3 regions of the Cytobacillus mangrovibacter genome follow, and region 3 is predicted to be linked to each of the others. Evidence: riboswitches for the same ligand, from Rfam matches in the RefSeq annotation. Region 3 holds a riboswitch; each other region holds the start of a gene.
What was found. Region 3 has a riboswitch for lysine ahead of ACFYKT_RS15565 (transporter substrate-binding domain-containing protein). Riboswitches for the same ligand answer to the same signal wherever they lie in the genome.
Positions count from the first base shown of each region.

Region 1 (10,402 bases), on a different contig from region 3:
CATGAAAGCGAAGAAAAAGCCGCTTGAGGAACTGGAACTCGATGATCTTGATCTTGATGAAGATGATGTAGAAGCCAAAACAAAGACAATTGAAATCTATCTGCCACCTAAAAAAGAAGCAGGAAAAGTTCTTGAAGGCGAGATAGCTGATCAAGTAAAAGAACTTGTTAGCCTACTTCATACAGAAGCGAAAGTTGTTTGATCGATAAAAGACGATATTCAAGGAAGAACGATATAAACTGAAATTTTGGTAGGTAGAGCTGTCGGTAATAAATAAAAGCAATCGGTCATTTGCCGATTGACACTAATCCAACCTCTGACCTCTAATCTCTAAAATAACGCAGGGGGTAAAACATAATGGCTAGAAAAGTATTAGTATTAGGTGAAGTCCGTGATGGATCATTACGTAATGTTTCCTTTGAAGCAGTAGCAGCAGCAAAAACAGCGGCTGAAGGCGGAGAAGTTGTCGGTGTTTTAATTGGCGATTCTGTAAACGCTTTAGCAGGAGAATTAATTCACTATGGTGCAGATCGTGTAGTTACAGTTGAAAATGAAAATTTAAAGCAGTATACTCCTGACGGATTCTCACAGGCATTAATGGCAGTCGTTGATGCAGAAAGCCCAGAGGGTCTTATACTAGGCCATACTTCATTAGGTAAGGACTTAGCTCCTAAAGTAGCAGCGAAACTAGCATCTGGATTAATTTCTGACGTTACAGGTTTAGAGGAAGTTGGCGGAAATCTAGTATTCACACGACCAATCTATTCTGGTAAAGCATTTGAGAAGAAAATTGTCACAGATGGATTAGTATTTGCTACTATTCGTCCGAATAACATCAGTCCATTAGCAAAAGACGAGTCTAGAACTGGTGATATATCTTCTTTATCTGTTGATGTTAAAGATCTTCGCACAATTATTAAAGAAGTTGTCCGCAAAGCAAGTGAGGGAGTAGATCTCTCTGAAGCGAAAGTAGTTATTGCTGGTGGACGTGGTGTGAAAAGTGAAGAAGGTTTTGAACCATTAAAGGAACTTGCAAAAGTTCTAAATGGAGCAGTAGGCGCTTCTCGTGGTGCATGTGATGCCGATTATTGTGATTATTCACTGCAGATTGGCCAAACAGGAAAAGTAGTTACACCTGACCTTTATATTGCATGTGGGATTTCAGGAGCGATTCAGCATCTTGCAGGTATGTCTAACTCTAAAGTAATTGTTGCAATCAATAAAGATCCAGAAGCTAATATCTTTAAAGTAGCTGATTACGGCATTGTAGGAGATTTATTCGAAGTCGTGCCAATGTTAACAGAAGAGTTTAGAAAATTAGTTGTAAATGCATAATAATCAAACGAGCGGCGAATAGCCGCTCGTTTTCATGATTGCTTAGTCAAACAGCTTTAAGTGTTAATGCCCTTCATGCATAGCTAAAAGAAATGAAGGGGAAATTACAAAGTGAAGCAAATTGGTAGCTTCACTACATAAACTAATGATATACTGTCGTTAGATTTTGAGTTGAAATTTAGGAGGCAAATAATATGGCAATTACAAATGTAACAGATCAAAATTTTTCTAATGAAACAGGTTCAGGCGTAGTTCTTGCAGATTTCTGGGCACCATGGTGCGGACCTTGCAAAATGATCGCTCCTGTATTAGAAGAGCTTGATTCTGAAGTAGGCGATAAAGTTAAGATTGTAAAGCTTGATGTAGATGAAAACCAAGAAACATCAGCAAAGTATGGTGTAATGAGCATCCCTACTTTACTTGTTTTTAAAGATGGCGAAGTAGTAGATAAAGTTGTTGGCTTCCAGCCAAAAGAAGCACTTGCAGAACTATTAAATAAACATGCCTAATTAGAAAATAGCTAATTGAAGAAATCCTCGGCTTTATTTAAGTCGGGGATTTTTGTATGATCAAAATAGGATAGAGTGGAGCTTAGGGAGGTGACATCCATGAATGAAATCATAAAAAATAAACTCATGCTTTTGCCAGATCAGCCAGGCTGTTATTTAATGAAGGATCGTCAAGGGACGATTATATATGTTGGTAAGGCAAAAGTATTAAAAAACAGAGTCCGATCGTACTTTACAGGTTCACATGATGGAAAAACATTAAGGCTTGTCAATGAAATTGAAGACCTGGAGTACATTGTTACTTCCTCCAATATGGAAGCTTTAATTCTCGAAATGAATTTAATAAAAAAATATGATCCGAAGTACAATATTATGCTAAAGGATGATAAGAGCTATCCATTTATTAAGTTAACTGCAGAGAGGCACCCGCGCCTAATCACAACGCGAAAAGTAAAAAAAGATAAAGGGAAATATTTTGGACCCTATCCCAATGTGCAGGCTGCAAATGAGACAAAAAAGCTGCTGGACAAAATTTATCCACTAAGAAAATGTTCGACCTTACCTGATCGTGTTTGTCTTTACTACCACTTAGGACAATGTCTTGCCCCTTGTGTTAACGATGTAAGTGAGCAGGAATATAAAAAAATGGTTGATGAAATTACTCGCTTTCTTAATGGAGGTTACAAGGAGATTAAGAAAGATTTAACTGAAAAGATGACAGCCGCGGCTGAAGAGCTAGATTTTGAAAGGGCAAAAGAGTTTCGCGACAAAATTGCCCATATTGATACGACAATGGAGAAGCAAAAGATCACTTCAACTGATTTAACAGATCGGGATGTATTTGGATATGCTGTAGATAAGGGTTGGATGTGTGTGCAGGTTTTCTTTATTAGACAGGGGAAATTGATCGAGCGTGATGTATCGATGTTTCCAATCCATGATGAGCCAGATGATGAAATATTGACTTTTCTTGGCCAGTTCTATTTAAAGGAAAACCATTTTAAACCGCGTGAAATATTGGTTCCTGATTCAGTAAATGCTGAAATGGCTGAAGAATTCTTAGGGGTAAAGGTTCTAAAGCCTCAGCGTGGACAGAAAAAGGATCTCGTTAAGCTGGCATATAAAAATGCAAAGATTGCTCTACAGGAAAAGTTTTCTTTAATCGAGCGTGATGAAGAAAGAACAATTAAAGCAATTGAAAATTTAGGTCAGCAGCTTGGAATATATACACCCCATCGAATCGAAGCATTTGATAACTCGAATATTCAAGGAACGGATCCAGTATCTGCGATGATTGTCTTTATTGATGGTAAACCAGAGAAAAGGGAATACCGCAAATATAAAATAAAATCTGTACAAGGTCCTGATGATTATGACTCTATGCGGGAGGTTGTCCGAAGGAGGTACACTCGGGTTCTAAAAGAAGGTTTGCCTCTTCCGGATTTAATCATAATTGATGGGGGAAAAGGGCATGTAGAAACGGTAAGAGATGTACTAGAGAATGAACTGAGTCTTGATATCCCTATATCTGGACTTGTAAAAGATGAAAAGCATCGGACATCTCAGCTGCTCTACGGGAAGCCACTAGAAATGATTCCACTTGCAAGAAACAGCCAAGAGTTCTATTTATTGCAAAGAATTCAAGATGAAGTGCATCGCTTTGCCATCACCTTCCACCGACAATTGCGTGGGAAGAATGCATTTCAATCTGTGCTTGATGATATCCCGGGAATTGGAGAAAAGAGGAAGAAGCAGCTATTAAAAACGTTTGGATCTATTAAGAAAATGAAGGATGCACCTATTGAGGAGTTCACAAATATCGGGATTCCATTAAATGTCGCAAAAGAACTAATAAAAAAATTACAGGAATAGATTGTTTGAAAAAAATGAATATGCTATAATTACTGAAAAATTAAATATCACTTTATAGTATTAAAGTAAGTTTAAAGGAACCAACCCTTTGAACTTCCTCTAAAGTGAAGGTAGAGGTGCGAACTTCAAAAGTAAAAGCTTGGAGAAGAATGAGCTTCAATGAAAAGCTTTGAAAGGGAATGTTTGCCGAAGTGAAGAAAGTCTCATCACTTTCTTTGCTGGTTTTGTATTGAATAAATGCAAGATTGTCAAGTTGAAAATGACTTGGAGAGCTATCTCACTGTGTGTGCGTATGCTTCTTTTGTACGTTAATCCCACAGCAATGAGATAGTTTCTCGTTGCTGTTTTTTTGTGTTAAAAATCAGATGTGCACTTGAAAATGGTTGCGTGAGACTTCAAAAGATTAACCGAAAAGGGTAGGAAGAGGGAAAATCATGGGATTAATCGTGCAGAAATTTGGTGGAACATCCGTTGGAGACGCGGAGAAGATTCAAAATGTAGCCACTCGAGTGATCGAAGAAAAGGAGAAAGGAAACGATGTAGTCGTAGTTGTTTCAGCAATGGGGAAATCAACAGACCATCTCGTTGACCTTGCAAAAGGAATATCCATACGCCCAAATAGAAGAGAAATGGACATGCTTTTAACAACAGGGGAACAAATCACGATTTCATTAGTAGCCATGGCATTAGCTGATAGAGGCTATCCGGCTGTTTCGCTTACTGGATGGCAGGCTGGAATCATAACAGAGCCCGTTCATGGCAATGCACGAATTATCGGCATGAATACAGAAAGAATAGATAGTGAGTTAAAGCAGGGAAGGATTGTTGTTGTAGCAGGCTTCCAAGGAATAACAGAAGATGGGGCGATTTCAACCTTGGGGCGAGGTGGATCTGACACAACGGCTGTCGCATTAGCAGCAGCATTACAAGCTGATAAATGTGAAATATACACAGATGTAACTGGTGTATTTACAACAGACCCGCGCTATGTGAAAGATGCTAGAAAGCTTTTGGCGGTATCTTATGATGAGATGCTGGAGCTAGCCCATTTAGGTGCTGGAGTTCTGCACCCAAGGGCAGTAGAGTTTGCTAAAAATTATCAAATTCAGCTAGAAGTCCGCTCTAGTATTGAAAGAGAAGCTGGGACGATTATCGAGGAGGAAGTAACAATGGAACAAAACTTAGTTGTGCGGGGAGTGGCTTTTGAGGAGGACATTACAAGAGTAACTGTTATCGGTTTACCGAACTCCTTAACAGGTCTTTCTGTTATTTTTTCAAAACTAGCAGAAAGTCATATTAACGTCGATATTATCATTCATAGTATATTAGCAGATCAATTAACCAATTTATCCTTTTCAATAAAAAACGAAGACCTGGAAGATACAATCAAGGTATTGGAGAACAGCAAGGAAAAGTTAAATTATGAACGAATTGAGTCAGAATCTGGACTTGCTAAGGTATCAATTGTTGGTTCAGGAATGGCATCCAATCCAGGGGTCGCAGCTGAAATGTTTGCGGTATTAGCATCCAATGATATTGAAGTGAAAATGGTCAGCACCTCCGAAATTAAAGTATCCACAGTGGTAGAACATGCCAAAATGCTGCATGCAGTTGAAGTGCTGCACCATGCTTTTAAACTTTCGGGCACCTTAGTTACACCTTAAAGGTAAAGAAAAAAGCTTCAAACCATCATATGGTTGAAGCTTTTTTCTTTGTTACTTATGGAAGAATACTGTCCTTCTTATCCCATTTAACAGTAAAATGGATCTTTCCCTTTTTTTTATTAGGGTGCTCAAATGCTTCACAAATGACTTCTTTTTGACTCTCTATTTGCTCGGCAATAAATCCAGCTTCCAGTTGAAAAGTACATGGATTGTTTTGACTGCATCGCATTTTTATTATAGGGCTGAACAATTCAAGTTCCATTTCATTTTTGGATTCCTTCACAATCGATAAATCTCCCCAAGCGGATTTCTGAAAAAACTCAACTACTTCATTCAGAGTGTCCATTGGGTATTTACGAGCAAGTCTTTTGCCTGCCCAGTATAAGATTTCCGGTGTATCATTGCCTAATAGTTCATGCAAAAGCACTTCCCGAATAAGTTCATAACCAAATAGTGGAACTGATTCAGTTGTATTTTCATATTTAATTGCATCTATTGCTGATTCGCCCAAGCTGTATTCCCCACTTTCTATTATTCTTCTATTATATACAAAACTGTTGAATTTTAGTCACCCAATCATGGAAAAAGGTTATTTTTCTTAGAGGAAATTATTGTTATTTTAGTATATGTGGAAAACCTAGAAGTCTATTGAAATATAAGGTTTTTTCTTTTATTTAAGTAATACCAATATATTTTAATAATTTTCTCTTTTATGAACACTTTATGTAATCGTTTCCTTGACGCTATATTATGTTGGGAGTAAAATGGACATGTCACATAATTGTAAGAATATGCAGTACTATTTTTATCGTGATGTTTAGGTGGAACATTTGTATACATAATGCTTATAAAAGTGGAAAGTGAAACCTCAACATCTTCAAAAACTAGGGGGGTAAAACATGGCGGGTAATCGTGAGTTTTTTAATCGCAGACTGCATTCATTGCTTGGTGTCATTCCTGTTGGCTTGTTCTTAATTCAGCATCTAGTAGTGAATCATTTTGCAACAGGAGGAGAAGAGTCGTTTAATAAAGCGGCAGGTTTCATGGAACATCTTCCGTTCCGAACTTTATTAGAGACTTTTGTAATTTTCTTGCCTTTATTATTTCATGCAATTTATGGCCTTTACATTGCTTTTACGGCTAAGAATAATACGAGCAGATTTGGCTTTTTCCGTAACTGGATGTTCATGATTCAACGTATATCGGGTGTTATTACACTAGTATTTATCACATGGCATGTATGGCAAACTCGCGTTCAAGCAGCATTTGGCGCAGACGTTAACTTTCAAATGATGGAGAATATCCTTTCGAATCCATTTATGTTCTGGTTCTACTTACTTGGTGTTATCTCTACAATTTTCCATTTCTCTAATGGCCTTTGGTCATTCTGTGTTAGCTGGGGAATTACCATTACACCTCGTTCACAGCGAATTTCAACATATGTAACCATTGGTGTCTTTGTTGCCCTTTCTATTGTAGGAATTCGTGCGCTTACAGCATTTATTTAATTTTAATAATCTATTAATTGTTCGGATCTAATAGTGTTAATTCGGATTTACTAAGTATTAGGGAGTGAGTCACAATGGGTAAAGGTAAGGTTATCGTTGTCGGCGGCGGCTTAGCTGGCTTAATGGCAACAATCAAGGTGGCAGAAACAGGAACTCCGGTTGAGTTATTTTCATTAGTACCGGTTAAACGATCACATTCTGTTTGTGCTCAAGGCGGTATTAACGGAGCGGTAAATACAAAAGGTGAAGGAGATTCTCCTTGGATTCACTTTGACGATACTATTTATGGTGGGGACTTCCTAGCAAATCAGCCGCCAGTTAAAGCAATGGCTGAGGCTGCACCAGGAATTATTCATTTATTGGATCGTATGGGTGTTATGTTTAACCGTACGCCAGAAGGATTGCTTGACTTCCGCCGTTTCGGAGGTACACAGCATCATCGTACGGCTTTTGCGGGTGCAACTACAGGTCAGCAATTGCTTTATGCATTGGATGAGCAGGTGCGCCGTCATGAAGTTGCAGGTTTAGTTACTAAATATGAAGGCTGGGAATTCCTGGGTTCTGTTATTGATGAAGAAGGCATTTGCCGTGGAGTTGTTGCACAAAACTTAACTTCAATGGAAATTAAATCATTTGCAGCTGATGCTGTTATTATGGCAACAGGTGGACCTGGTATTATCTTTGGTAAATCCACAAACTCCGTAATTAACACAGGTTCTGCAGCTTCAATCGTGTATCAGCAGGGTGTTTACTATGCGAATGGTGAGTTCATCCAAATCCATCCAACAGCTATTCCTGGAGATGACAAGCTTCGTCTAATGAGTGAATCAGCTCGTGGAGAGGGCGGCCGTATTTGGACATATAAGGATGGGAAGCCATGGTACTTCTTAGAAGAGAAGTATCCAGCGTATGGAAACCTTGTTCCACGAGATATTGCAACAAGAGAAATCTTTGATGTCTGCGTGAATGAGAAGTTGGGAATCAACGGGGAAAACATGGTTTACCTAGATTTATCTCATAAAGATCCACATGAGCTTGATGTTAAATTAGGTGGAATTATAGAAATTTATGAGAAGTTTACTGGGGATGATCCACGTAAGCTTCCAATGAAAATATTCCCGGCTGTTCACTATTCAATGGGTGGACTATGGGTAGATTATGATCAAATGACAAATATTCCAGGATTGTTTGCTGCTGGGGAATGTGATTATTCACAGCATGGTGCAAACCGTCTTGGTGCGAACTCCTTGCTTTCTGCGATTTACGGCGGGATGGTTGCCGGTCCAAAGGCTTTGGAATATATTAGCGGCCTTAGCAAGCATGCTGAGGATGTTTCTTCAACTGTATTTGATGGACATGTTAAACAGGAAGAAGATAAATGGAATAAAATTATGTCAATGAATGGAACAGAAAATGCGTATGTCATTCATAAAGAGCTTGGCGAATGGATGACAGATAATGTTACCGTTGTACGTCATAATGACAGACTTCTAAAGACAGATGAAAAAATCGTTGAGCTTTTAGAGCGTTATCAAAATATTAATATAAATGATACGTCTAAATGGAGCAACCAAGGCGCATTCTTTACGCGTCAGCTTCAAAATATGCTTCAATTGGCACGTGTTATTACAATTGGTGCTTATAATCGAAATGAAAGCCGTGGGGCTCATTATAAGCCAGAATTCCCTAAACGTAATGATGATGAGTTCTTGAAAACAACGATGGCGAAGTTCGTTGATGCTAACTCTGCGCCAGCCTTCCACTATGAAGAGGTTGATACTGGAATGATCAAACCACGTGAACGTGACTATACAAAAAAACATTAATAGAAAGGGAGAGTAAATGATGAGTGACAAAAAAACAGTTCGCTTTATAATAACTCGTCAAGATAATACAGATTCTGCCCCTTATCAGGAAGAGTTCGAACTAGCGTATCGTCCAAATATGAACGTCATCTCTGCGCTAATGGAAATTCGTAGGAATCCGGTAGATGTAAACGGGAAACAAACAGCTCCAATCGCTTGGGATATGAACTGTCTAGAGGAAGTGTGCGGTGCCTGTTCGATGATTATTAATGGGAAACCACGCCAATCTTGTACAGCATTAGTTGATCAATTAGAACAGCCGATTCGCCTGGAACCAATGCGCACATTCCCTGTTGTTCGTGATCTGCAGGTTGATAGAAGCCGTATGTTTGATTCCTTGAAAAAGGTAAAGGCTTGGATTCCAATTGATGGTACATATGACCTTGGCCCTGGACCTCGTATGCCTGAACCAAAGCGTCAATGGGCATATGAATTATCGAAATGTATGACATGCGGTGTTTGTTTAGAAGCTTGTCCAAACGTAAATAGCAAATCGGACTTTATTGGACCGGCTGCATTTAACCAAGTACGCTTATTCAACGCCCACCCAACAGGTGCTATGAATAAAGCAGAACGTCTAAATGCATTCATGGAAGATGGCGGCATGCAAGGGTGTGGAAACTCTCAAAACTGTGTTCAATCATGCCCTAAAGGCATTCCAATTACCACTTCAATTGCTGCAGTAAACCGTGATGCCACATTCCAATCTTTCAAGAACTTCTTTGGAAGCGATCAAATTTAATAACAGAACTTGCCCTCTTCTCCAATCTGGAAAAGAGGGTTTTTTGATAAGGAAATACAATAGAGTAAATGATACTTTTCATATTTTTCAAACTAATCTATAATTAAAATAGAGTGAATAGCGATTCATTTTTAAAAGCTCTTTTCAAAAGGATTGTTGTTTTTGAATAGGTTGTAAAAATTTATACTTTTGACAAAAAAGATTGTTGATTGTAGCGGAAGGTGGCGAGACTCCAGCGGGAGTAGTGGGACAGCTGAGACCCCGCAGGCGCTCGCGCCGAGGAGGCTCAGCGCCCACCCCGCGGAAAGCGAGCCACCTGGAGCGAAAATCAACCTCTACCACAACTGTTTAATTAACATCAATATTTGCGAAACCAGCTCAATAAAAAAAGATAAATTTTTACTGATATATACAGGAGGTATGGAAATGTCAAAAATAAATTACATTACAGAAATGACAGAATGGGAAAAGGATTTTAATTTCTATTATCCAATTAAAGTTCGCTTTTCGGAAACGGATATGTTTGGCCATTTAAATAATACAGTTCCCTTTACGTATTTTGAGATGGCAAGAATTGAATTTTTTAAATATAAAGGATTTATGCAAGAATGGGTAAAGCCTTCAAATGAAACGATTCCAGTTGTTGCAGACCTTCAATGTGATTTCCTGCAGCAAGTATTCTTTGATGAAGAGTTAAAAATTTACGTGAAGGCAAATAAAGTTGGCACATCTTCTGTAGATATTCATTATATGGGAAGAAGAGAAGATGGCTCCATCTGCTTTACTGGCAGAGGGACAATGGTACAAATATCAAAAAAGACAGGAAAAGGGGTCCCTTGGACGGAAGATAAGCGAAATTTACTTCAAACACATGAAAATATAAATGTATAAAGCAAAAAAAGCACAT
Region 1 is NZ_JBIACJ010000005.1:216,412-226,813, reverse strand. It holds gene ACFYKT_RS11430 (electron transfer flavoprotein subunit beta/FixA family protein) at 1-202, shown strand, start outside; gene ACFYKT_RS11425 (electron transfer flavoprotein subunit alpha/FixB family protein) at 358-1,335, shown strand; gene trxA (thioredoxin) at 1,530-1,844, shown strand; gene uvrC (excinuclease ABC subunit UvrC) at 1,944-3,716, shown strand; lysine riboswitch at 3,820-3,999, shown strand; gene ACFYKT_RS11410 (aspartate kinase) at 4,151-5,380, shown strand; gene ACFYKT_RS11405 (YslB family protein) at 5,436-5,891, opposite strand; gene ACFYKT_RS11400 (succinate dehydrogenase cytochrome b558 subunit) at 6,280-6,888, shown strand; gene sdhA (succinate dehydrogenase flavoprotein subunit) at 6,963-8,714, shown strand; gene sdhB (succinate dehydrogenase iron-sulfur subunit) at 8,734-9,495, shown strand; gene ACFYKT_RS11385 (acyl-CoA thioesterase) at 9,922-10,386, shown strand.
Region 1: another riboswitch for lysine. It lies ahead of ACFYKT_RS11410 (aspartate kinase); the one in region 3 lies ahead of ACFYKT_RS15565 (transporter substrate-binding domain-containing protein).

Region 2 (10,402 bases), on a different contig from region 3:
AGGTAAAGGTCAGCACCAGGATGCTGGAGCAAAAATGATTCACCTTGCACCAAATACGTCTTCTACGATTGTATCTAAATCAATTTCTAAGCACGGCGGGAAAGTAACATACCGCGGAATCGTCCAATTTGGCCGTAAAGCAGATGGTGCACGTGCAAACATTGAATGTGATACATTAATCATGGATAATCAATCAACTTCAGATACGATTCCATATAATGAAATCATGAACGATAATATCTCATTAGAGCATGAAGCGAAGGTTTCAAAGGTATCAGAAGAGCAATTATTCTATCTAATGAGTCGTGGAATCTCTGAACAAGAAGCTACTGAAATGATCGTCATGGGCTTCATCGAGCCATTTACTAAAGAACTTCCGATGGAATATGCGGTTGAGATGAATAGATTAATCAAATTCGAGATGGAAGGCAGCATCGGTTAAAATGCTGTAAACACTGTCAAGGACAGTTTCCTTGCTATATCACCAGTTGTTGTCCCATAGATCTACTCTATGGGACAATTTTCTTTTCACGCCTCGGTTTATGTCCCATAGATTTGTTTTATGCGACAATTTTATTACCAATCCCCTTGTCATGTCCCATAGTTGTGTTCTATGAGACAATTATCTTTCCCCGCCCCCGGCCTATGTCCCATAGACGTTTTCAATGAAACAGTTTTATTTCCAAGCCCACAATTGTTCCTTTCCCGTAGCAGATATATTCCATGGAATACTGCAAATTCACATAGTCTTTGCCTCATGCGCTTGTACATACAATAAGTCCATTCCTCTTTTGGCTAATGGCCTTTTTCTTGTTACAATATAAATGTAAACCTTCCAAATAGAGGTGTGTTTCATGATATTAATTGGAGTAACTGGATGGGGGGACCATCATACCCTTTATACTCATCCCGATGCTAAACGGAATAAATTAATGACATATGCTAGTCATTTTCCAACTGTTGAAGTAGATGCCTCCTTTTATGCAGTCCAGTCAAAACAAAATGCAGAAAGCTGGGTAGAGCAGACTCCAGATAATTTTCAATTTATAGTGAAGGCTTATCAGGGAATGACAGGTCATGAAAGAGGAGAGATCCCTTATAAAGATAAAGGTGAGATGTTTGCTGCATGTAAGGATTCATTGGAACCATATCAAAATAAGTTGGCGATGGTTCTTTTTCAATTTCCGCCTTGGTTTGATTGTAGAAGAAAGAATGTAGATTATTTGCGTTGGTGTAAGGAGCAAATGGGAGAACTTCCTTGTGCGATAGAATTCCGCCACCAGTCATGGTATAAACCAGAGTATAAGGAAAAAACGATCCAATTTATAAAGGATGAAGGCTGGATTCATACTATTTGTGATGAGCCGCAGGCAGGAGCAGGTTCGATACCGATTGTGCTTGAACCAGCCAATACGGAAAAGGTATTAGTAAGATTTCATGGGCGGAATGTACATGGCTGGCAAAAGAAGAATGCCCCTAACTGGAGAGAAGTGCGTTATCTTTATAGATACAATGACAAGGAGCTTGCTGAGTGGGCAGAGTACTTGAAGAAGTTAGATGAAGCATGTAAGAAGGTGTATGTAGTTTTTAACAATAATTCTGGCGGAGATGCTGCTGATAATGCCAAGCAACTTATCCAAATGTTGAATCTTGAATATACCGATCTTGCCCCTAGACAATTGGAATTGTTTTAATGCCTATCCATGTAGGGCCAACGAATATGATACTTGAAATATAAAAGTAGGCTTGGTGATATTACACGCTTTTTTAGTCACTAGCATAGTTTGTAGTGGGTAGGAAAGGAGTGTAAGATCATGATTGATTTAAAGCCGATTGATATAAAGGGCCATACATTCCTGTGTGTCTCGGTGGAATTGCCAAAAACCAATTTACTTGTTGTAACAAGTGATAAAGGATATATCATGTGTGGTGCCCTAGATGTTGCGTTGCTAAATGAGAAGTTAAAGGATCGCAAAGTAATTGCCGGCAGAGCTGTGGGTGTAAAAACGATCGAACAGCTTCTGGAGGCACCATTAGAATCTGTTACCTATGAAGCAGAATCGTTAGGGATTCATAAAGGTATGATAGGAAAAGAGGCCCTTCTTAAAATGATATAAAAGGCATGCCGGAAAGTTCATTCCGGCTGCCTTTTTTATTCTTACTAAATTCTTTAAATGAATAAACTGTCAATATTTTTCGACAAAGTGGCAGTGGCATCTGTCACTTATTGGCGAAAAAAGGTATGATGGATAAAGGTGATTATTTATGAATACGAAAATGAAAAAACTACGGAAATTGTATAGGAGTAATTTATGAGATTAGTGACAACAACATCTGTAGAGGTCGATACAATTCTTGCTAGAGCTATTTATAATGAAACAGGACAAATATTACTAAACGAAGGTGTAGTGCTGAAGGAAGGAATGATTCAGCGTCTTCAAGCTTTGGGTATTAGTTATATCTTTATAAAAGATAATCAAACAGAAGATATTCAATACAAGAGCACTCTTTCAGATCCAGTTCGCAGGGAAGCGATTCAAACAATTAATTCGATTTTCCTTGAAATTCAAAAGGATGCTAACTTAACCAATTCTTTCGTTGTTGAAAAAGCTTCGAGGCGTCTATCAGAATTGATCCGTTTTTTAATGGCTGAATTAGCGGAGGATAAGGAATTAATAAATCTGCTTTCTGATGCTTTTTCCTACGATAATTATATATTTACCCATTCCTTAAATGTGACGCTCTATTCTTTAGCGATCGGAATGGAGCTGAAGCTTTCACCAAAGGAGCTTGAAACCCTTGGTTTAGGAGCCATTTTTCATGATATTGGAAAGTTGAAAGTACCTTTAGATGTATTGTTAAAGCCGGGAAGATTAACGGAAGAAGAGTATATTGCGATAAAAGAACATGCTGAGGCAGGTTTTCAAATATTGAGGAAGGTACAAACGATTCCCTTATTGGTTGCTCATTGTGCCTATCAGCACCATGAACGGATTAATGGATCAGGATATCCAAGAGGGATTTCAGGAAAGGATATTCATTATTTCGGAAAAATCATAGCTGTGGCGGATGTATTTGATGCGGTAACTTCCAATCGTGTGTATCGGAAAGCGATGCTTCCGCATGAAGGATTAGAGATTCTTTATGCAGGTTCAGGAACATTGTTTGAGAAGCAAGTTGTTGAAGCTTTCCGCTATGCTGTTGCTATTTACCCGGTTGGGATAACAGTTGAACTGAGTGATGGCCGAAAGGGAATTGTTTCTGGGCAAAATACAGGTCTAGGTGACCGGCCTATTATTCGAATTATGGAGCATGATGGTGAACAGGTAGAGCCATATGAGTTAGACTTGAAAATAGAGTTAAATATTGTTGTGACTGCTTGTGACACAACTTTTTAGATAGCAGAAATGTTAACAAGAATTGTCAATAATAAAGAGGAACTTCATAAAAAGTATTTATTATACTTAATGACAATAGCTTATCAGCATTCTGTTATTCTGATATAGTAATATACAATTAAATAAACCTTATCATATCCGATGGGGTAGAGGCGCGGAATTCAAGAGTAAGCTGTGTGAGGATGACAACAGTGATTACAGCTAAAAGGGAATTTTGCCGAAGCAAATGAATTGTGTCAACAATAATTTGTTGGGGTTACTTTGAATAAGGGTAACACTATCATTATGGAGGCCAAGTGCTTGATTTCCTTCATATTGGGGAGCTACAGGACGTGATGGAGAATCTAATTACTTAATAAAGAGTAATGGTAGACAATCTCTATCGTTATTCTTTTTTTATTTTTCTTCTATTATTATCAATTCCCTCTAAATAAAGGATTAGTATTCAAACGTATATCTCATACTAATTAAGAGGAGGAACAAAAATGGAAAATACCATTTTTTCACTAATCCCGCCATTTTTGGCGATTATCATGGTCATATTTACACGGAAGGTTTTGATATCCTTAGGTGTAGGAATCGTATCAGCCTCTCTATTACTAGCAGAGTTTAGTATAACAGGCACCATAAGTACCATCTATGATTCGGTAAAAGGCATCTTTGTATCAGATGGGGAAATGAATTACTCGAATATTTATATCCTTTTATTCTTAATCATACTAGGGATTATTACATCTTTTATTTCTATTTCTGGGGGAAGCCGAGCGTTTGGTGAATGGGCAATCAAGCGAGTGAAATCCCGAATAGGTGCACAAATCGTTACAGCCGTCTTAGGTATTATCATTTTTATCGATGATTATTTTAATGCGCTTGCAGTTGGTCAAATCTCAAAGCCAATCACTGATCGTCAGAAGGTATCAAGAGCGAAGTTAGCTTATTTGATTGATTCAACTTCAGCACCTATATGTGTTGTTTCACCTGTGTCTAGCTGGGGTGCTTCAATCATTGCGTTAATCGGAACGATTCTAGCAACACATAATATAACAGATTACTCCGCATTCTCTGCATTTATGCAAATAATTCCGATGAACTTATATGTTTGGGCCACTTTGGCAATGGTGTTCATTGTTGCTTTCAGAAATGTGGAAATTGGACCGATGAGAGTGCATGAACTGCGTGCTGTAAAGGAAGGACTGGTTACAGATCCTTCAAAGCCAGCTGCAGGAGAATTGAAAGAGGATTTGCCGACTAGTTCAAAAGGAACTGTTGGGGATTTAGTATGGCCGATTGTTGCCCTAATTGTTGGAACAGTTGGGACAATGCTTTGGACAGGCTATGAAGCGGCTGAGGAAAAAACGATCCTAGCTATTTTTGAATATACGGATGTTACCAAGTCATTGATTCTAGGCGGGCTTCTCGGGTTAATCGTAACTTTAGGCTTTTTTATCCGTCAAGTGGTTATATTAAAAGCTGTAAACGGGAATGTCTTAGGAAAAGGAGTTTGGGCAGGGACAAAGTCGATGCTTCCAGCTGTGTATATCCTTTTATTTGCTTGGGCTATTGCTGATTTAATCGGACGTTTAGAAACAGGAAAGTATTTAGCTGGCATTGCAGATAGCACAAATTTAAATTCTTCATTTCTGCCGTTTATCCTTTTTGTTATCGCTTGTATTATGGCATTCAGTACAGGAACATCATGGGGCTCTTTTGGAATACTCCTTCCGATTGCTGGGGATATTGCAGCCGCAACAGATGTAAGTCTCTTATTGCCGGCTTTAGCAGCCGTGTTAGCTGGTGCTGTATTTGGTGACCATTGTTCACCGATATCCGATACAACCATCCTTTCAGCGACTGGTGCAGGATGTAATTTGATGGATCATGTAATGACGCAGATTCCATATGCTGTGACCTCAGCTATAATTGCAGGAATTGGCTATTTAGTGATTGGATTTACGGGCAGTACGGTTCTTGCTCTCTTAGCAGTTGCACTTCTACTTATTCTTTTTGCTATAATAGCTGGCAGAATTTCAAAAGTGGACTGGCAGGAGACATAAATAATATAAAGGAAAAGGCTTTCTCATGTTGAGAGAGCCTTTTCAAATGTTTTGATAGTAAAAAAATAATAGAAGAAAAAATAATTCTAATGTAATTGTAAAGAATAAATATTTTGAAAAATTATAATCTTGCTAAAATATTGTTTTGACAGATAACTCTAAAAATATTATACTATTTTTAGATTAGAGCAAGTAGTTAGAAAATATCATATTTTACATTTTGTTTCAGAAAGTTAGGAGTATGGTCGGGCTATTTGAAAAGGTTATGAGAGAGTGTGGGCCTGCGTATAACCAGATACAAATGCAAGATTACGCTTTTAATTATCGGAACAATCAGACAAAGGGGGATTAGGGATGTTTTTTAAGAAAAAGATTACTTCAGTACTTATGGCTTCAACATTGGCAGCTGGATTATTAGCTGGCTGCGGCGGTGGGGAAAAAGCTGGTACAGAAGGCTCAAAAGGTTCTAGTGGTGGAGATACCATTAAAATAGGTGCGAACCTTGAGCTTTCAGGTCCTGTTGCTTCATATGGACAAGGGATAGCGGCAGGGATTGAGCTTGCTGTTGAAGAAATCAACAATAGTGGCGGAGTAGATGGAAAGAAAATCGAAATTATCAAAGTAGATAATAAATCTGATGCTGCAGAAGCAACGAACGCAGCGATTAAATTAACAAACCAAGATAAAGTAACGGCTATTATTGGTGCGGCTACTAGTGGAAATTCAGTAGCACAGGCTGAAATTGCTAATTCTAATAAAACGATTCTATTATCACCATCTGGTACGAGCCCGAACGTAACAGTTGGAACAAATGGAGATGTGAATGAATTTGTTTTCCGTACTTCTTTCATTGACCCATTCCAAGGAACAGTTGCAGCTAATTTCGCTTCTGGAGATTTAAAAGTGAAAAATGCAGCTATCTATGCAGATAATGCGAGTGACTATGCAAAAGGCCTTGCAGCTTCATTTAAGGAAACGTTTGAAGGTGCAGGTGGAAAAGTTGTATCAGAAGAATCTTATGTGGCAAAAGATACGGACTTCCGTTCGACATTAACACGTATTAAATCTGCAAATCCAGAGTTTATCTTTATCCCTGGTTATTATGAAGAAGTAGGCTTAATTATTAAGCAAGCTCGTGAAATGGGTATTGATGTTCCATTTATGGGAGCTGATGGTTGGGATTCACCAATTCTTGTTGATTTAGCTGGTGCAGATGCTTTAAATAACACATTCTTAACAAATCATTACTCAGCACAAGATCCAGATGAAACGATTCAAAAATTTGTAACTAGTTTCTCTGAAAAGTATGATGGAAAGTCGCCTGATGCATTTAATGCACTTGGCTATGATTCAGTTTACTTCTTAGCAGATGCAATGAAGCGTGCTGGCAGTACATCGGATGCAACGAAAATTAAGGATGCTCTAGCAGCTACTAAAGATTTAGCGCTTGTAACTGGTATTGTTACTGTTGACGAACTACACAACCCAATTAAATCAGCGACTGTTTTAGAACATAAAGATGGGAAGCAAGTCTTCAAATCTAAGGTTAATCCTTAAGAGAAGCTGGAGAAATGGGGGGATAATCTATCCTCCCATTTCTATTGAAAAGGGTGCAAAAAATGTAAGTTTTTGGAGTGTAAGCTTTTTTCGCATTTTAGTTGAGGGAGTGAAAATTCATGGAATGGATACAGCAATTAATAAACGGTATTTCACTCGGCAGTATCTATGCATTGATCGCGCTAGGATATACGATGGTTTATGGAATAATTAAATTAATTAACTTTGCTCATGGCGAAGTTTTTATGATTGGTGCTTTTGTCGGTTTTTATGCCATCTCAGGTTGGGGCCTAGGCTTCTTTCCTGCATTATTGCTGGCAATGGTTGTCTGTGCTCTATTTGGTGTACTGATTGAGCGGATTGCTTATCGACGACTTCGAAATGCCACTCGGATTGCTGCATTAATCACGGCAATTGGTTTATCTCTTCTCATACAATATGTAGTTATTTATTTTAGAGGTGCACAACCTGAAGCTTATCCAAATGTATTATCTAATAAAACATTTGACTTCTTTGGAGCACAAATAAGCAGTCAATCCATTTTAATTCTTTCTGTCTCAATTATTCTAATGATCCTTCTACAATTTATTGTTCATCAAACAAAGATTGGAAAGGCTATGCGTGCTGTTTCCCATGATATGGATGCTGCCCGTTTAATGGGGATCAATGTAAATACAACCATTTCTGCAACATTTGCTATTGGTTCAGCTTTAGCAGGAGCGGCAGGTGTATTCTTTGGTGTGTATTATACAAAAATTGAACCACTTATGGGAGTTATCCCTGGCTTAAAGGCGTTTGTTGCGGCTGTTTTAGGCGGAATCGGAATTATTCCAGGTGCAATGGTCGGAGGTCTCGTACTTGGAGTTGTGGAAACAGTGGTAAGTGCATTAGGCTACTCTCTATGGAGAGATGCGGCAGCCTTTATTATTCTTATATTAATTCTTTTATTCAGACCGTCGGGCATCTTCGGTAAAAATGCTAGAGAGAAAGTGTAGGTGGGAAGTCTATGAAAAAGGTAAAAGGATTTTGGCTCTTTTTAATTTTATCAATTGTACTTTATGGAACGGTTCAACTTCTCATCAACGCCGGTATCTTAAATCAATTCTATTCTAATACGCTCATTTTTATTGGCATTAATATCATCTTAGCAGTCAGTCTTCATCTAGTCATCGGAATTACGGGCCAGTTCTCGATTGGACATGCTGGGTTTTTAGCAGTAGGGGCTTATATTTCGGCTATATTCACTATGAAATTACAGCTGCCATTACCAATTGCTATATTAGTTGGTGGGATTGTAGCCGCTTTAGCTGGTCTTATTGTCGGGATTCCAAGTCTTCGCTTAAAAGGGGATTACCTGGCGATTGCTACTTTAGGATTTGCAGAAATTATCCGGATCGTATTCTTAAATATTGATTATGTAGGTGGAGCGGCAGGGATGCAAGTTTCCCACTTAACGAATTGGACGTACACTTTCATTTGCCTATTTATTACGATCGTCGTTATTATGAACTTTACAAATTCAAGACATGGACGTGCATGTATTTCCGTTAGAGAAAACGAAATTGCGGCAGATGCGATGGGAATTAACACTGTTTATTATAAGGTAATCGCTTTTGCCTTAGGTTCCTTCTTTGCAGGGGTTGCAGGCGGATTATATGCACATAACTTCTATATTATACAGCCAACAAACTTTGGCTTCCTTAAATCATTTGATATTTTAATTTTTGTTGTTTTGGGTGGGCTTGGCAGTCTTTCTGGTGCTGTTATATCCGCTATCCTTCTTACACTCGTTTCAACCTTCTTACAGGATTATCCTGAGACGCGAATGATTATCTATAGCCTTGTGCTTGTAATCGTTATGCTATATCGTCCACAAGGATTGATGGGGACTCGAGAAATCACAGATATCTTCGGTAAGTGGAAAAATGTGAAGAGTGTGAAAGGGGGTAACTAGTATGGGAAGTACGCCTTTACTGCAGGTTCGTAATACCGGCATCCAGTTTGGAGGACTTAAGGCTGTTTCGGATTTAAATATGGAAATCCATCAGGGAGAGCTTATTGGGCTCATTGGACCAAACGGAGCTGGGAAAACAACATGTTTTAACTTACTAACAGGTGTTTATGTACCTACCGAAGGAAGTATTGAATTTGAAGGAAAAAAACTGAATGGACTAGCCCCTTATCAGGTTACACGGAGAGGGATCAGCCGTACATTCCAAAATATTCGATTATTCAATGAACTGTCTGTAGTGGATAATGTAAAAGTAGCTTATCATTCTTTAGCAAAGCATTCTATTTTAAGTTCTATTTTGCGTCTGCCTTCACATATTTCTGGGGAGAAAGAGATGGAAGAAAAATCTATAGAGTTTCTTAAGATTTTTAATCTTGATCAATACAAAGATGAAGTAGCAAAAAATTTACCGTATGGTCAGCAAAGAAGATTAGAAATTGCAAGAGCTTTAGCAGCTGGGCCACGTCTATTATTGCTTGATGAACCAGCAGCTGGGATGAATCCGCAAGAAACGAAGGAGCTAATGGAATTAATCGCCTTTGTTCGAAATAAGTTTGATTTGACCATTTTATTAATTGAACATGATATGAATTTAGTCATGGGGATTTGTGAAAGAATTTATGTATTAGATCATGGACAGCTTATTGCAAAAGGTTCACCAGAAGAAATTCGTAATCATCCGAAAGTCATCGAGGCGTACTTAGGAGAGGAGGTTCCGAACGACCATGCTTAACGTCGATCAAATGAATGTTTATTATGGAAACATACATGCACTTAAAGGGGTTTCCTTAGAGGTAAATGAAGGGGAAATTGTCACTCTGATTGGAGCGAATGGAGCGGGAAAAAGTACTCTTCTGAAGACCTTGTCTGGACTTCTTAAACCAAAGAATGGAACGATTCAATATTTGGGAAGTTCGATTGCTGGAAAACCTGCACAGGAGATTGTGAAATCAGGAATATCTCATGTGCCAGAAGGACGTAGAGTCTTTGCGAATATGACAGTTGAAGAAAACCTGGAGCTTGGTGCCTTTTTAAGAAAGGACAAGAAAGAGATTCAAAAGGATATTGAAAAGGTGTACAAAACATTTCCACGTTTACTGGAGCGTCGTAAGCAATTGTCTGGAACGCTCTCTGGGGGAGAACAGCAAATGCTGGCGATGGGCAGGGCAATTATGGCAAAGCCAAAGCTCCTTTTACTTGATGAGCCTTCAATGGGATTAGCACCGTTAATGGTGAAAACGATCTTTCAAATTATTGAAGACATTAATCGAGATGGAACAACGATTCTATTGGTTGAACAAAATGCGCATATGGCTTTGTCAATTGCTAACCGCGCTTATGTTATTGAAACGGGTCGTGTTATTGTTTCTGGTACAGCAGCA
Region 2 is NZ_JBIACJ010000004.1:296,993-307,394, forward strand. It holds gene sufB (Fe-S cluster assembly protein SufB) at 1-442, shown strand, start outside; gene ACFYKT_RS09980 (DUF72 domain-containing protein) at 855-1,694, shown strand; gene ACFYKT_RS09985 (YunC family protein) at 1,815-2,117, shown strand; gene ACFYKT_RS09990 (HD-GYP domain-containing protein) at 2,313-3,398, shown strand; lysine riboswitch at 3,538-3,732, shown strand; gene ACFYKT_RS09995 (Na+/H+ antiporter NhaC family protein) at 3,884-5,452, shown strand; gene ACFYKT_RS10000 (ABC transporter substrate-binding protein) at 5,807-7,009, shown strand; gene ACFYKT_RS10005 (branched-chain amino acid ABC transporter permease) at 7,129-8,004, shown strand; gene ACFYKT_RS10010 (branched-chain amino acid ABC transporter permease) at 8,016-8,963, shown strand; gene ACFYKT_RS10015 (ABC transporter ATP-binding protein) at 8,965-9,753, shown strand; gene ACFYKT_RS10020 (ABC transporter ATP-binding protein) at 9,746-10,402, shown strand, end outside.
Region 2: another riboswitch for lysine. It lies ahead of ACFYKT_RS09995 (Na+/H+ antiporter NhaC family protein); the one in region 3 lies ahead of ACFYKT_RS15565 (transporter substrate-binding domain-containing protein).

Region 3 (10,402 bases):
TTCTGAAAGCACAAAAAAACCGAGTACACGTTTACTCGGTTGATTCGCAGCATACACCCTATTACTTAACTAACTGCTTCACTAATTCTCGATTCCGCTTTTTAAAGACTTCATTATGTGAAGAAACCATTCCGAAATTATTTGCATCGGGCTGGATATATTGTTTCGCTTTGTTTACGGCATTTACTGCATCCTGGAATGCACCCGCAATTAAATTTACTTTCCCATCGAACGTTAGAATATCGCCTGCTGCATAGAGTCCTGGAACGGAGGATTCGCTTGTAGCATTTCCAGAAATATAATACTCATCCTTTAAATCAATATTTAATTCACTATTCTGAAGCAGCGCTGAATCTCGCTCAAAGCCATGATTAATGATGACATCATCAATTGGCAAATACAAAACCTCGCCTGTTTCAGCATTTGTTAGCTCAACACGTTCAATGACTTCATGATTTGAATCAGCAATTAGTTTTGTAATTTCTGTATGGAAAAAACAATCAACCGAACTAGTCATAAGCTGCGATACCTGTGCTTCATGACCGTTTAAAGCATCTTTTCGATAAGTTAAGTAGACCTTTTTTGCAATCGGCTCTAACTCATTTGCCCAATCAATAGCCGAGTTTCCTCCGCCTGAAATGATTACCGTTCTATCTTTAAAGCGCTTTAGAGACTTCACAGTGTAATTTAAATTTGAGACTTCAAATCGTTCTGCACCTTCAATTTTCAATTTTTGTGGTTTTAATATTCCACTGCCGACCGCAACGATAACAGTTTTAGAAAAATGCTGTTTTCCGGAGGAACCATTTAAGACAAAAATACCTTCATCATTTCGTGTAATGGATTCAATCTTTTCACTTAATTCAACCGTTGGGCTAAACGTTAACCCCTGTTCTACAAGCTGGTCAATCAGCTTTGCTCCTGGCGTCGGTGTTATTCCCCCTACATCCCAAATCATTTTCTCCGGATATACATGAATCTTTCCGCCTAATTGCGGCTGAAACTCGATAAGCTTTGTTTTCATTTCCCTAAGTCCGCTGTAGAAAGCAGAATAAAGACCTGCTGGACCCCCGCCAATTATCGTCACATCAAATAACTCCTGCTGTCCCATTTCATTCACTCCTACCATCTATTGTAACTGATTATCATTATCATTGTGATTATGATTCAACTATATCTCCTTTTTGTTATTTTCGCAATACTATTGACAAAGGTTCTCAATAGATTTATAGTTTTTTTGTAAACGATATTGAAAATCATTATCAATATACTATCTTATAGGTAGTGTTAATGCTAATTGTTGATTTTGGCACCCCGTTGATTAGAGTGGAAATCAACACACCCTTTTAACAGAGCTATCTAAAAAAACATTTATTAAGAGGAGAAGAGCAACTATGAAAAAGTTATTCATGCCATTCGTGCTATTACTTGTACTTATTATCAGTGCTTGCAGCAACGAACCAACTGTTAAAGAAGAAGAGAAAGAGGTCCCATCAGATCAAGGCAAATCAGATACCATTACTTATCAATCAGAAAATGGGCCAATCGAAGTTCCTGCCGATCCACAACGGGTCATCTTGCTTTCTGGTTATACAGGAAACGTAATTGATTTAGGCGCAAATATTGTTGGGGTAGATGTTTGGTCCAAGAATAACCCAACATTTGCAGATGAATTAAAAGATGTTGAGGAAGTATCAGATGAAAGCTTAGAAAAAATCATTGAATTAGAGCCCGATTTAATTATTGCTGGTTCTACTAGCAAAAACATCGATAAGCTAAGCGAAATTGCTCCTACTGTAACCTATACATGGGGAAAAGTAGATTATCTAACACAGCATTTAGAAATCGGCAAGCTTTTGAACAAAGAGAAAGAAGCTCAAGCATGGATCGATGACTTCAAAGTCCGTGCAGAAGCAGCTGGAGAAGAGATTCGCGCAAAAATTGGTGAAGACGCAACAGTAACTGTTATCGAAGGCTATGATAAGCAGCTTTACGTATTTGGTGATAATTGGGCACGTGGCACAGAAATATTATACCAATCAATGAAGCTAAAAATGCCTGAAAAGGTAAAGGAAATGGCTTTGAAAGAAGGGTACTACACATTATCAGCAGAAGTACTGCCAGAATATGCAGGGGACTACATTGTCTTTAGTAAATATGCAGATGCTGATAGCTCATTCCAGGGAACCGAAACATACAAAAATATTCCTGCTGTTAAAAACAATCATGTATTTGAAATGGAAGGAAATGGAGCATCCTTTACTGACCCAGTTACACTTGAAAAGCAGCTTACTTTCTTTAAGGAATCATTTTTAGGTAACTAAATCTTTATGGGGAATTCTTTTTCTAAAGAATTCCTTTTCCCGTATTCTACGAAATGAAAAGATGAGGACTCTATAATGAAAGAAACACAACCTTCGATCCCATTTATATTTAAGATTTCTGCTGGAATCCTTGTATTTATCGGAATGTTTGTTATCGCCTGTGTTTTTGGGGCAGCAGATATTGCTGTGAAAGATGTATGGTTAGCGCTAACCTCCAATGCGACAGGTGAAAAAATTTCCATTATTCGTGAAATCCGGTTGCCTCGTGAAATTGCAGCCGTATTTGTCGGGGCTGCACTAGCGGTTTCTGGGGCAATTATGCAAGGGATTACAAGAAATCCGCTTGCTGATCCTGGATTGCTGGGATTAACTGCTGGGGCAAATGCGGCACTAGCCATTTCGATTGCCTTCATCCCTGCAACCAATTACTTTGGCATCATGATTGCCTGTTTTATTGGAGCCGCGGTTGGGGCTGTTATGGTTTTTGGAATTGGTGCAATGAAAAAAGGGGGCTTCTCTCCTCTTCGCATTGTGTTAGCAGGCGCAGCTGTATCTGCCTTTCTTTATGCAATTGCGGAAGGCATCGGGATCTACTTTAAAGTATCAAAGAATGTATCGATGTGGACTGCCGGCGGTTTAATTGGAACCTCATGGGGACAGCTCCAGATTATTGTTCCATTTATTTTGGTAGGAATTATTGTTTCGCTCTTCTTCTCAAGACAGCTGACTATTCTTAGTCTAAATGAAGAAGTTGCAGTTGGTCTTGGCCAAAAGACAGCACAAGTAAAGATTGTTCTATTTATTGTTATTATTCTACTTGCCGGTGCTGCTGTTGCACTTGTCGGGAATATGGTCTTCATTGGTTTAATGGTTCCTCATATTGTTCGTGCAATGGTTGGATCGGATTACCGGCTTATTATACCTATGTCAGCGCTTATAGGGGCGACATTTATGCTGTTAGCCGATACACTTGGCCGTACCATTAATTCACCTTATGAAACACCAATTATTGCTATTATTGCTATAATTGGTTTACCTTTCTTCCTGTTCATCATACGGAAAGGAGGAAAAGCATTCTCATGATACAGCCAGGATTACTTAAAAAACAACGAATTCTATTAGTTGTATTACTTGCACTTATTTTACTTACGATATTTGTTGGCATGGGGCTTGGCTACTCATCCATTTCCTATAACCGCTTAATGCCAATTTTATTTGGTCAGGGTACATTTAAAGAGGAGTTTATCTTATTCTCTATTCGATTGCCTCGAATAATCATTACCTTGTTAGCTGGAATGGCACTTGCTTTATCAGGAGCCATTTTGCAAGGGATTACACGGAATGACTTAGCTGATCCAGGAATCATTGGAATTAATTCAGGGGCAGGGGTAGCAATTGCTATTTTCTTCTTATTCCTACCGATTGAAGCCGGTTCCTTTGTTTATCTGCTTCCTGTTGTTGCATTTATTGGCGCTTTAATTACTGCATGCTTAATATATGCCTTTTCGTATAACAGAAAAGTCGGTCTCCAGCCTGTCCAATTAGTTTTAATTGGGGTTGGATTTTCAATGGCACTTGCCGGAGCGATGATTGTCCTTATTTCTTCCGCCGAACGGGAAAAAGTGGATTTCATTGCGAAATGGTTAGCGGGGAATATTTGGGGAACTGACTGGCCTTTTATTCTAGCCCTTCTTCCATGGTTAGTGATACTCATTCCCTTTACCTTATATAAGGCAAACCGTTTAAATCTCCTTAGTCTAAATGAGCCTGTAGCCATTGGTGTCGGTGTGTCCATTGAGAAGGAGCGCATTGTTTTGCTTCTAACAGCTGTTGCTTTAGCAGCCTCAGCCGTTTCTGTTACAGGCGGTATTACATTTATTGGCCTGATGGCTCCACATATAGCCAAAGCATTAGTTGGGCCAAGAAATCAATTGTTTATCCCTATTGCCGTTCTGATCGGCGGATGGCTGCTGTTATTTGCCGATACGGTTGGACGTAATATAGTTGAGCCAGACGGGATTTCAGCAGGGATCATGGTTGCATTAATCGGTGCTCCCTATTTTATGTATTTATTGTTGAAAAAATAAGAAAAGCGCAAGCGCCTTGATCATCGCCGTACAAACTGGAAGGGCTCTTCCTTTCGATAAAGGAAACACGGTTTGCGGTAGCGAACCGATGTTGACGCAATCGTTGCGGAGGAGACCTGAAGTTTGATAGGCGATAGGCGCTGGAGCTAGACAATTCTCTAACTCAAAAGTTAAACTCTCTTATCTTATAAGAAAAGGCTAGGATCCATTGTCGTCTTCCAATGGGTCCTAGCCTTTTCTTTCTAATTAACTTGTTTCAACGTACGTTTCAGAAATTCCTTTGTGCGCTCCCCAGTTGGATGATTGAATATCTGCTCCGGGCTTCCTTCTTCTGCAATAACACCTTTATCCATAAATACGACTCGATCAGATACTTCCTTGGCAAACTCCATTTCATGAGTAACGATTAGCATGGTAAGACCTGAGTCAGCAAGCTCCTTCATGACTTTAAGAACCTCTCCTACCATCTCTGGGTCGAGGGCTGACGTTGGTTCATCAAATAACATCACATCTGGTTCCATAGAAAGGGCTCTTGCAATAGCAACACGCTGCTTTTGACCACCTGATAGTTGTCTTGGCTTTGCATTGACGTACCTGTCCATTCCAACTACTTTCAAGTATTTCATTGCTACCTTTTCTGCTTCTTGCTTGGAACGCTTTAAAATCTTTACTTGTCCAACTACACAATTACCTAGCACATTATGGTTATTGAATAAGTTAAATTGCTGGAATACCATTCCGAGTTTTCTCCGATAGGCATGAATATCATGCTTGTCATCAAGAATATTTTCGCCATTGAAAATAATATTGCCGCCGCTCGGTTTTTCTAATAGATTCACACAGCGAAGAAGAGTAGATTTCCCTGATCCTGAGGAACCGATGATACAGACCACCTCTCCTTTGTTGACTGAGAAATGAATGTCTTTTAACACTTCATGACTTCCAAAGGATTTGCTTAAACGTTGAATATCAATAACAGTTTCCATATGATTCTCCTCCTTCGCTTTTACTTATCTGCACTATACGTACGATCCTCTACCGCTTCTGCCTGCATTGGATTGCCAACAACTGTATAGCTATCTGGCCCATCCAGCTTTCTTTCAAATGCACGAAGGATGAGAGTGACCGTGTAGGTCAATACAAAATAAATAATACTTACAATAAAGAATGCTTCAAAATATCTAAAGTTGTTCCCTGCAACTGTTTTGGTTTGGAAGAATAACTCCGCAATTGAAATAACACTTAATACAGCTGTATCTTTTATATTAATAATAAAATGATTGCCTGTTGCTGGTAAGATATTTCGAATAACTTGCGGCAATACAACATGATTCATTGTTTGAATATGATTCATCCCAATCGCCTGAGCTGCTTCATATTGTCCTTGATCAACAGAAATAATGCCTCCTCGCACAATCTCTGCCATATATGCTCCTGTATTAATCGATACAATCACAATTCCCGCTATGATCGGGTTCATTTGCCACCCAAATGCTGCTGCCGAACCATAATAAATAACCATCGCTTGCACAATCATTGGTGTACCACGGAAAAACTCTATATATATTGAAAGAATAATATTAATGATTTTCAGGAAGCTTTTCTTTGCACCGCGTTCAGGCATTGGAATCGTACGGATAACGCCGGCTAATAAACCAATGATGGCTCCTATAATTGTCCCGGTTAAAGCGATCAAGAGGGTTACACCAGCTCCTCGCAAAAACATCGGCCAATTGGTTTCAACTATTTTCATAATCCATTCTAAGCTCATTGTTCTCCTCCTTAGAAACTAAAGCCGACTACAAGTATGCAGCCGGCTTCACCAGATTATTATTCTGCTGCTGGTTGATTTTTAATTGCAGCATCCATAATGCTGATGCGTTCTTCCTCAGAAATACCTGCCAATATTTCATTCATTTTTGCTGTTAATTCGCTATCCTTTGCAATCCCCACAGCGATTGCCGTATCATCCTCAGATGTCTCGAATCCTTCTGTAAACTCAACCATAGCAAAGTTTTCATTTGCAGCAGATGCACTGACACCTTCTGGACGTTCTGAAACGTACCCATCAATCACACCTGATTCAAGCGCTACCCTCATTGCTGGGAAGTTGTCCATCGCTGTTTGCTTTTTAACACCGTTAATCTGGTCAATCACTGAATAATGGAATGTATTTAGCTGAGCCGTTATTTTCGCGTCGCTGAAATCTTGGATAGAAGTTGCTCCTTCGTATTTCCCGCCTTTTTTAACAACCATGACTAAATCGGATTTATAGTAGTTATCTGTGAAATCAATTGTCTCTTTACGTTCAGCTGTTGGCGACATCCCTGCGATGATTGCATCAATTTTGCCTGATAATAAGGCAGGTACAAGTCCATCCCATTCGGTTTTCACAATCACTAATTCTTTTCCAAGGCCTTCTGCAAGCTTTTTAGCTATTTCAACATCATATCCGCCTGCATATTCTGCATTACCTTCCATTTTCACTCCACCGTTGGAATCATCCATTTGGGTCCAGTTAAATGGGGCATACCCTGCTTCAAGTCCTACCTTAAAGGTATCCTTTTTCGGTGATGCTGATCCTCCTGTTCCTTCTGACTCATCGCTTGTTCCACATCCTGCTAACATAATAATTGCTGAGATAGCTAGGACTAAAAATAATGATAATTTTTTTCTCATGCTACTTTTCTCCTCCTATTTTCTTAGTTTAATAGTTTTAGTATATGCTTGACTTCTAGCTTTTAGGCTTTTTACTAAAAACAAAAAAGCGACCTGAGATGAACTCAAGTCGCTATACGTATAGTATGCCCCTAGAATCCTCTTCTTTCCCTAAATGAGATAGCACAACTCAATAAACCAGGTAAGTTTATCAAGACAGTCCTGCAGTTCTTAACTGCAGACCCAGCAAGTAATACTGAGAATATTACAAACTTCGGCGACATTTCCTTCTCCTTAGCATCCTAGCTTCTCATGCTCCACTAAAGACTAATAAATATCGCGCCTCTACCTCACCAGTTAAAGTGAGGTCTTATTAAATTATATTAACAAGGTTACAGTAGAAAGCCTATTCTGTCAACTTGATAAAATCGGTAGTCTTTTCCAATAGGTTAGATATGTTATATCACCTGCACTCCTTATAGTATTTAGCGCTCTCCATCCCTTGTCACTATGTTTACTATCTTTCTAATACTTAATAGATTAGGGTCATTTCTTTTTTATAAACTGAATACTATCCAAATATTGGTGCAAATTAAATATATTCTCGATTTATCGGAGTGATCAGTGTGCATAATTCATATTGGTTTCTAGCACTTATTATTTCAAGCATTATCATATTTATTTTTATTCTTTTTAAAAGAAGAAATACAGAAACCCTATTTCTTTTATTAGCAATGATTGGTCTCGGCTTTATAATTGAAACGGTTATCTTTACATTTTTAGGAAGCTATGAATATTATCCGAATTTCATCAAAGATCATCCCTATTACGACAACAACTTAGGCGCATTTACTTCAAATGCCTTTGCTTTACCTGTAATCGCAACTCTAATAAGCACTTTTAGTTTAAATTGGATCTGGATGATTGTATTTGCAGGAGTTTTTGTCAGTATTGAATGGTTATTTCTAAAACTTCAAATTTATTCGCATAATTGGTGGAAGTTAGGATATACAGGTTTTGGTCTGCCAATCTACTTTGCAACTGCAAAGGTTTTCTATCAATGGATTTTGAATCTTTCCAAAGGATTTAAGCAGAACTTGATTCTCTATTTAATTATTGGTGCCATTTCTTGCAGTACCCATCTGCTGCCAATTATTTTTTTCTCGAATCGAATATACAGTCCAGGATGGTTTGCAAATCTGGAGCACGATACTACTGCGTTTTCAGTTATTTTCTATTTATGTGATTCTCTTTATTACTGTTTAATAATAAATATTAACTGGAAAAAGAAGTGGGTAAAATATGCTTTAACCGGTTTACTTATGTATGCAGTCAATCAGCTCTTAGTGTCTTTTGGTATCCTTCAAAGTCTTGTTTGGTGGGATCCATTCTACTATATTGGTTTGCCATTATTACTTATTTTTCTAACAGGCATCATTGATAAAAGACTATCCATGACACTCTCATGAATAAAATGTAAATAATTGTAATACATTATGATGGAATATATATAACTAGTGTAAAGCAACTTCCATAAGAGGTGCTCCGATAATGATGAATCAACACAATCCTTCACTTGCAAGAATGAGTGTATTTGGAATCACATATCTTCAAAAGCAAAGCCCGCTTATGATTGCCTGGTGGTCTGCTGTTTTTCCTGGCTTTGGGCATTTCTTTCTTAACCACTATTTAAGAGCAACTTTTTTAACACTATCTGAGGTTTTTATTAATACCTTTGCACACATTAATGATGCAATGATTTATTCCTTTTGCGGGAAATTTGAACTTGCACAATCGGTTGTTCAACCTAAATGGGCCTTCGGGTATCTCATTATTTATCTGATTTCCATATGGGATAGTTACCGTTTAGCTACCTACCAAAATAAAATATATGATCTAACCTACCTTAAAAATATTCAGATCCCAAATGTCGGAATTTTCCCTTCTGAAGTTCAATTCTTAGATAGGAAAAAACCAAGCGTTGGTGCTATTTACTCTTTCCTTTTTCCGGGATTAGGGCAGCTATATGCTCACAGGTTTGGATTATCCTTTTATACGATGATTTGGTGGTGGATTTATCTATTCCTTTCAAGGCTTCATGAGTCTCTTTTACAATTAGTCCTTGGAAATCTTCATGCATCAAGCTTGATTCTTCAGCCACATTGGTTATTATTTATGCCTTCTGTTATGGGAGGAGCCATCTATCATGCTTATACTACAGTGATTGAACACAATAAGCTTTATCGTATCTCGCAACGTCAGTATCTTACAAATCGTTACAGGAATGATGATTTATTTATCTTCCATAAGCAGGTGTAATTCATATGATCATTATTGGAACCTTTAAACAATCAATTGAATTAGAGCAAGCATTAACTGTATTGGAGAATAGCTCTATTTCAAGGGATCAGATCCTTGTCGTTTTTATGGATGATAAGCCTGCACCTAGTCAGATTCCTGGAAGAACACGAAATATCCACTCAAATGCTTTTGAAATTGGCATGGCAAGTTCTACAGGATGTGCAGTTATTGGTGCCAGTGTTGGATTTACACTGTACTTAGGACCAATTATTTGCGGTCTCCTTGGTGCAGTTATTGGATTTGCCATTGGATATGCCCTGTATTATTTTCCAAATAAAAACAAGCTCCACTTAACAAAAATGAAAGGACAACCTGAGGTTGCTGTCATTATTCAATGCACAAAAAATCAACTATTGTTCATAGAAGATATCATGTGGGAAAACCAAGCTATTACAGTCGGGAAAACGCATCTGAACTCAATTAAAAGCTAGTGGGAATGAATAATTCCAAACTTTGAACAAAACATTGCTTTTAGCTAGAAGCCTTTTCATATATTGACCCTAGTACTATTATCGGAACAGTGGGCCAGTCCCCCTGTCCCTAAAGTATATTATTCACAACTATCTGAACAATTAAGGCGATGGTGACTATTCGCAAAATGGGTTTTACATACTTCGGCTTTAGCCTTTTAGCTATACGTACGCCAATTTGAGCACCTGCTACAGAGCCAAAGAGAAGCGCTAGTGTTAATGGCCAAATGATTTTACCTGTTGCAATATAAGTAATCGCCGCGCCAAAGCAGCTTGAAAAGGTAGCAAGACGGACAAAACCAACCGCTCGAATATAGGAAATATTTAAATACCCAAATAAATAAAGCATCAATGTCCCTTGGCCAGGGCCAAAAAGGCCATCGTAAATCCCAATCCCATAAAGACCTGGAATGCTTATTTTATTCATTTTCAAATGGGCATCTCCAGTGAAATCCTTTTTTCCAATAAATGAAGTAATAAAAGCAAATACAAGTAAAATGAT
Region 3 is NZ_JBIACJ010000008.1:135,195-145,596, reverse strand. It holds gene ACFYKT_RS15595 (NAD(P)/FAD-dependent oxidoreductase) at 62-1,111, opposite strand; gene ACFYKT_RS15590 (iron-hydroxamate ABC transporter substrate-binding protein) at 1,395-2,324, shown strand; gene ACFYKT_RS15585 (FecCD family ABC transporter permease) at 2,400-3,407, shown strand; gene ACFYKT_RS15580 (FecCD family ABC transporter permease) at 3,404-4,411, shown strand; gene ACFYKT_RS15575 (amino acid ABC transporter ATP-binding protein) at 4,654-5,397, opposite strand; gene ACFYKT_RS15570 (amino acid ABC transporter permease) at 5,418-6,182, opposite strand; gene ACFYKT_RS15565 (transporter substrate-binding domain-containing protein) at 6,242-7,090, opposite strand; lysine riboswitch at 7,243-7,425, opposite strand; gene ACFYKT_RS15560 (hypothetical protein) at 7,696-8,538, shown strand; gene ACFYKT_RS15555 (hypothetical protein) at 8,621-9,388, shown strand; gene ACFYKT_RS15550 (hypothetical protein) at 9,394-9,861, shown strand; gene ACFYKT_RS15545 (sulfite exporter TauE/SafE family protein) at 9,971-10,402, opposite strand, start outside.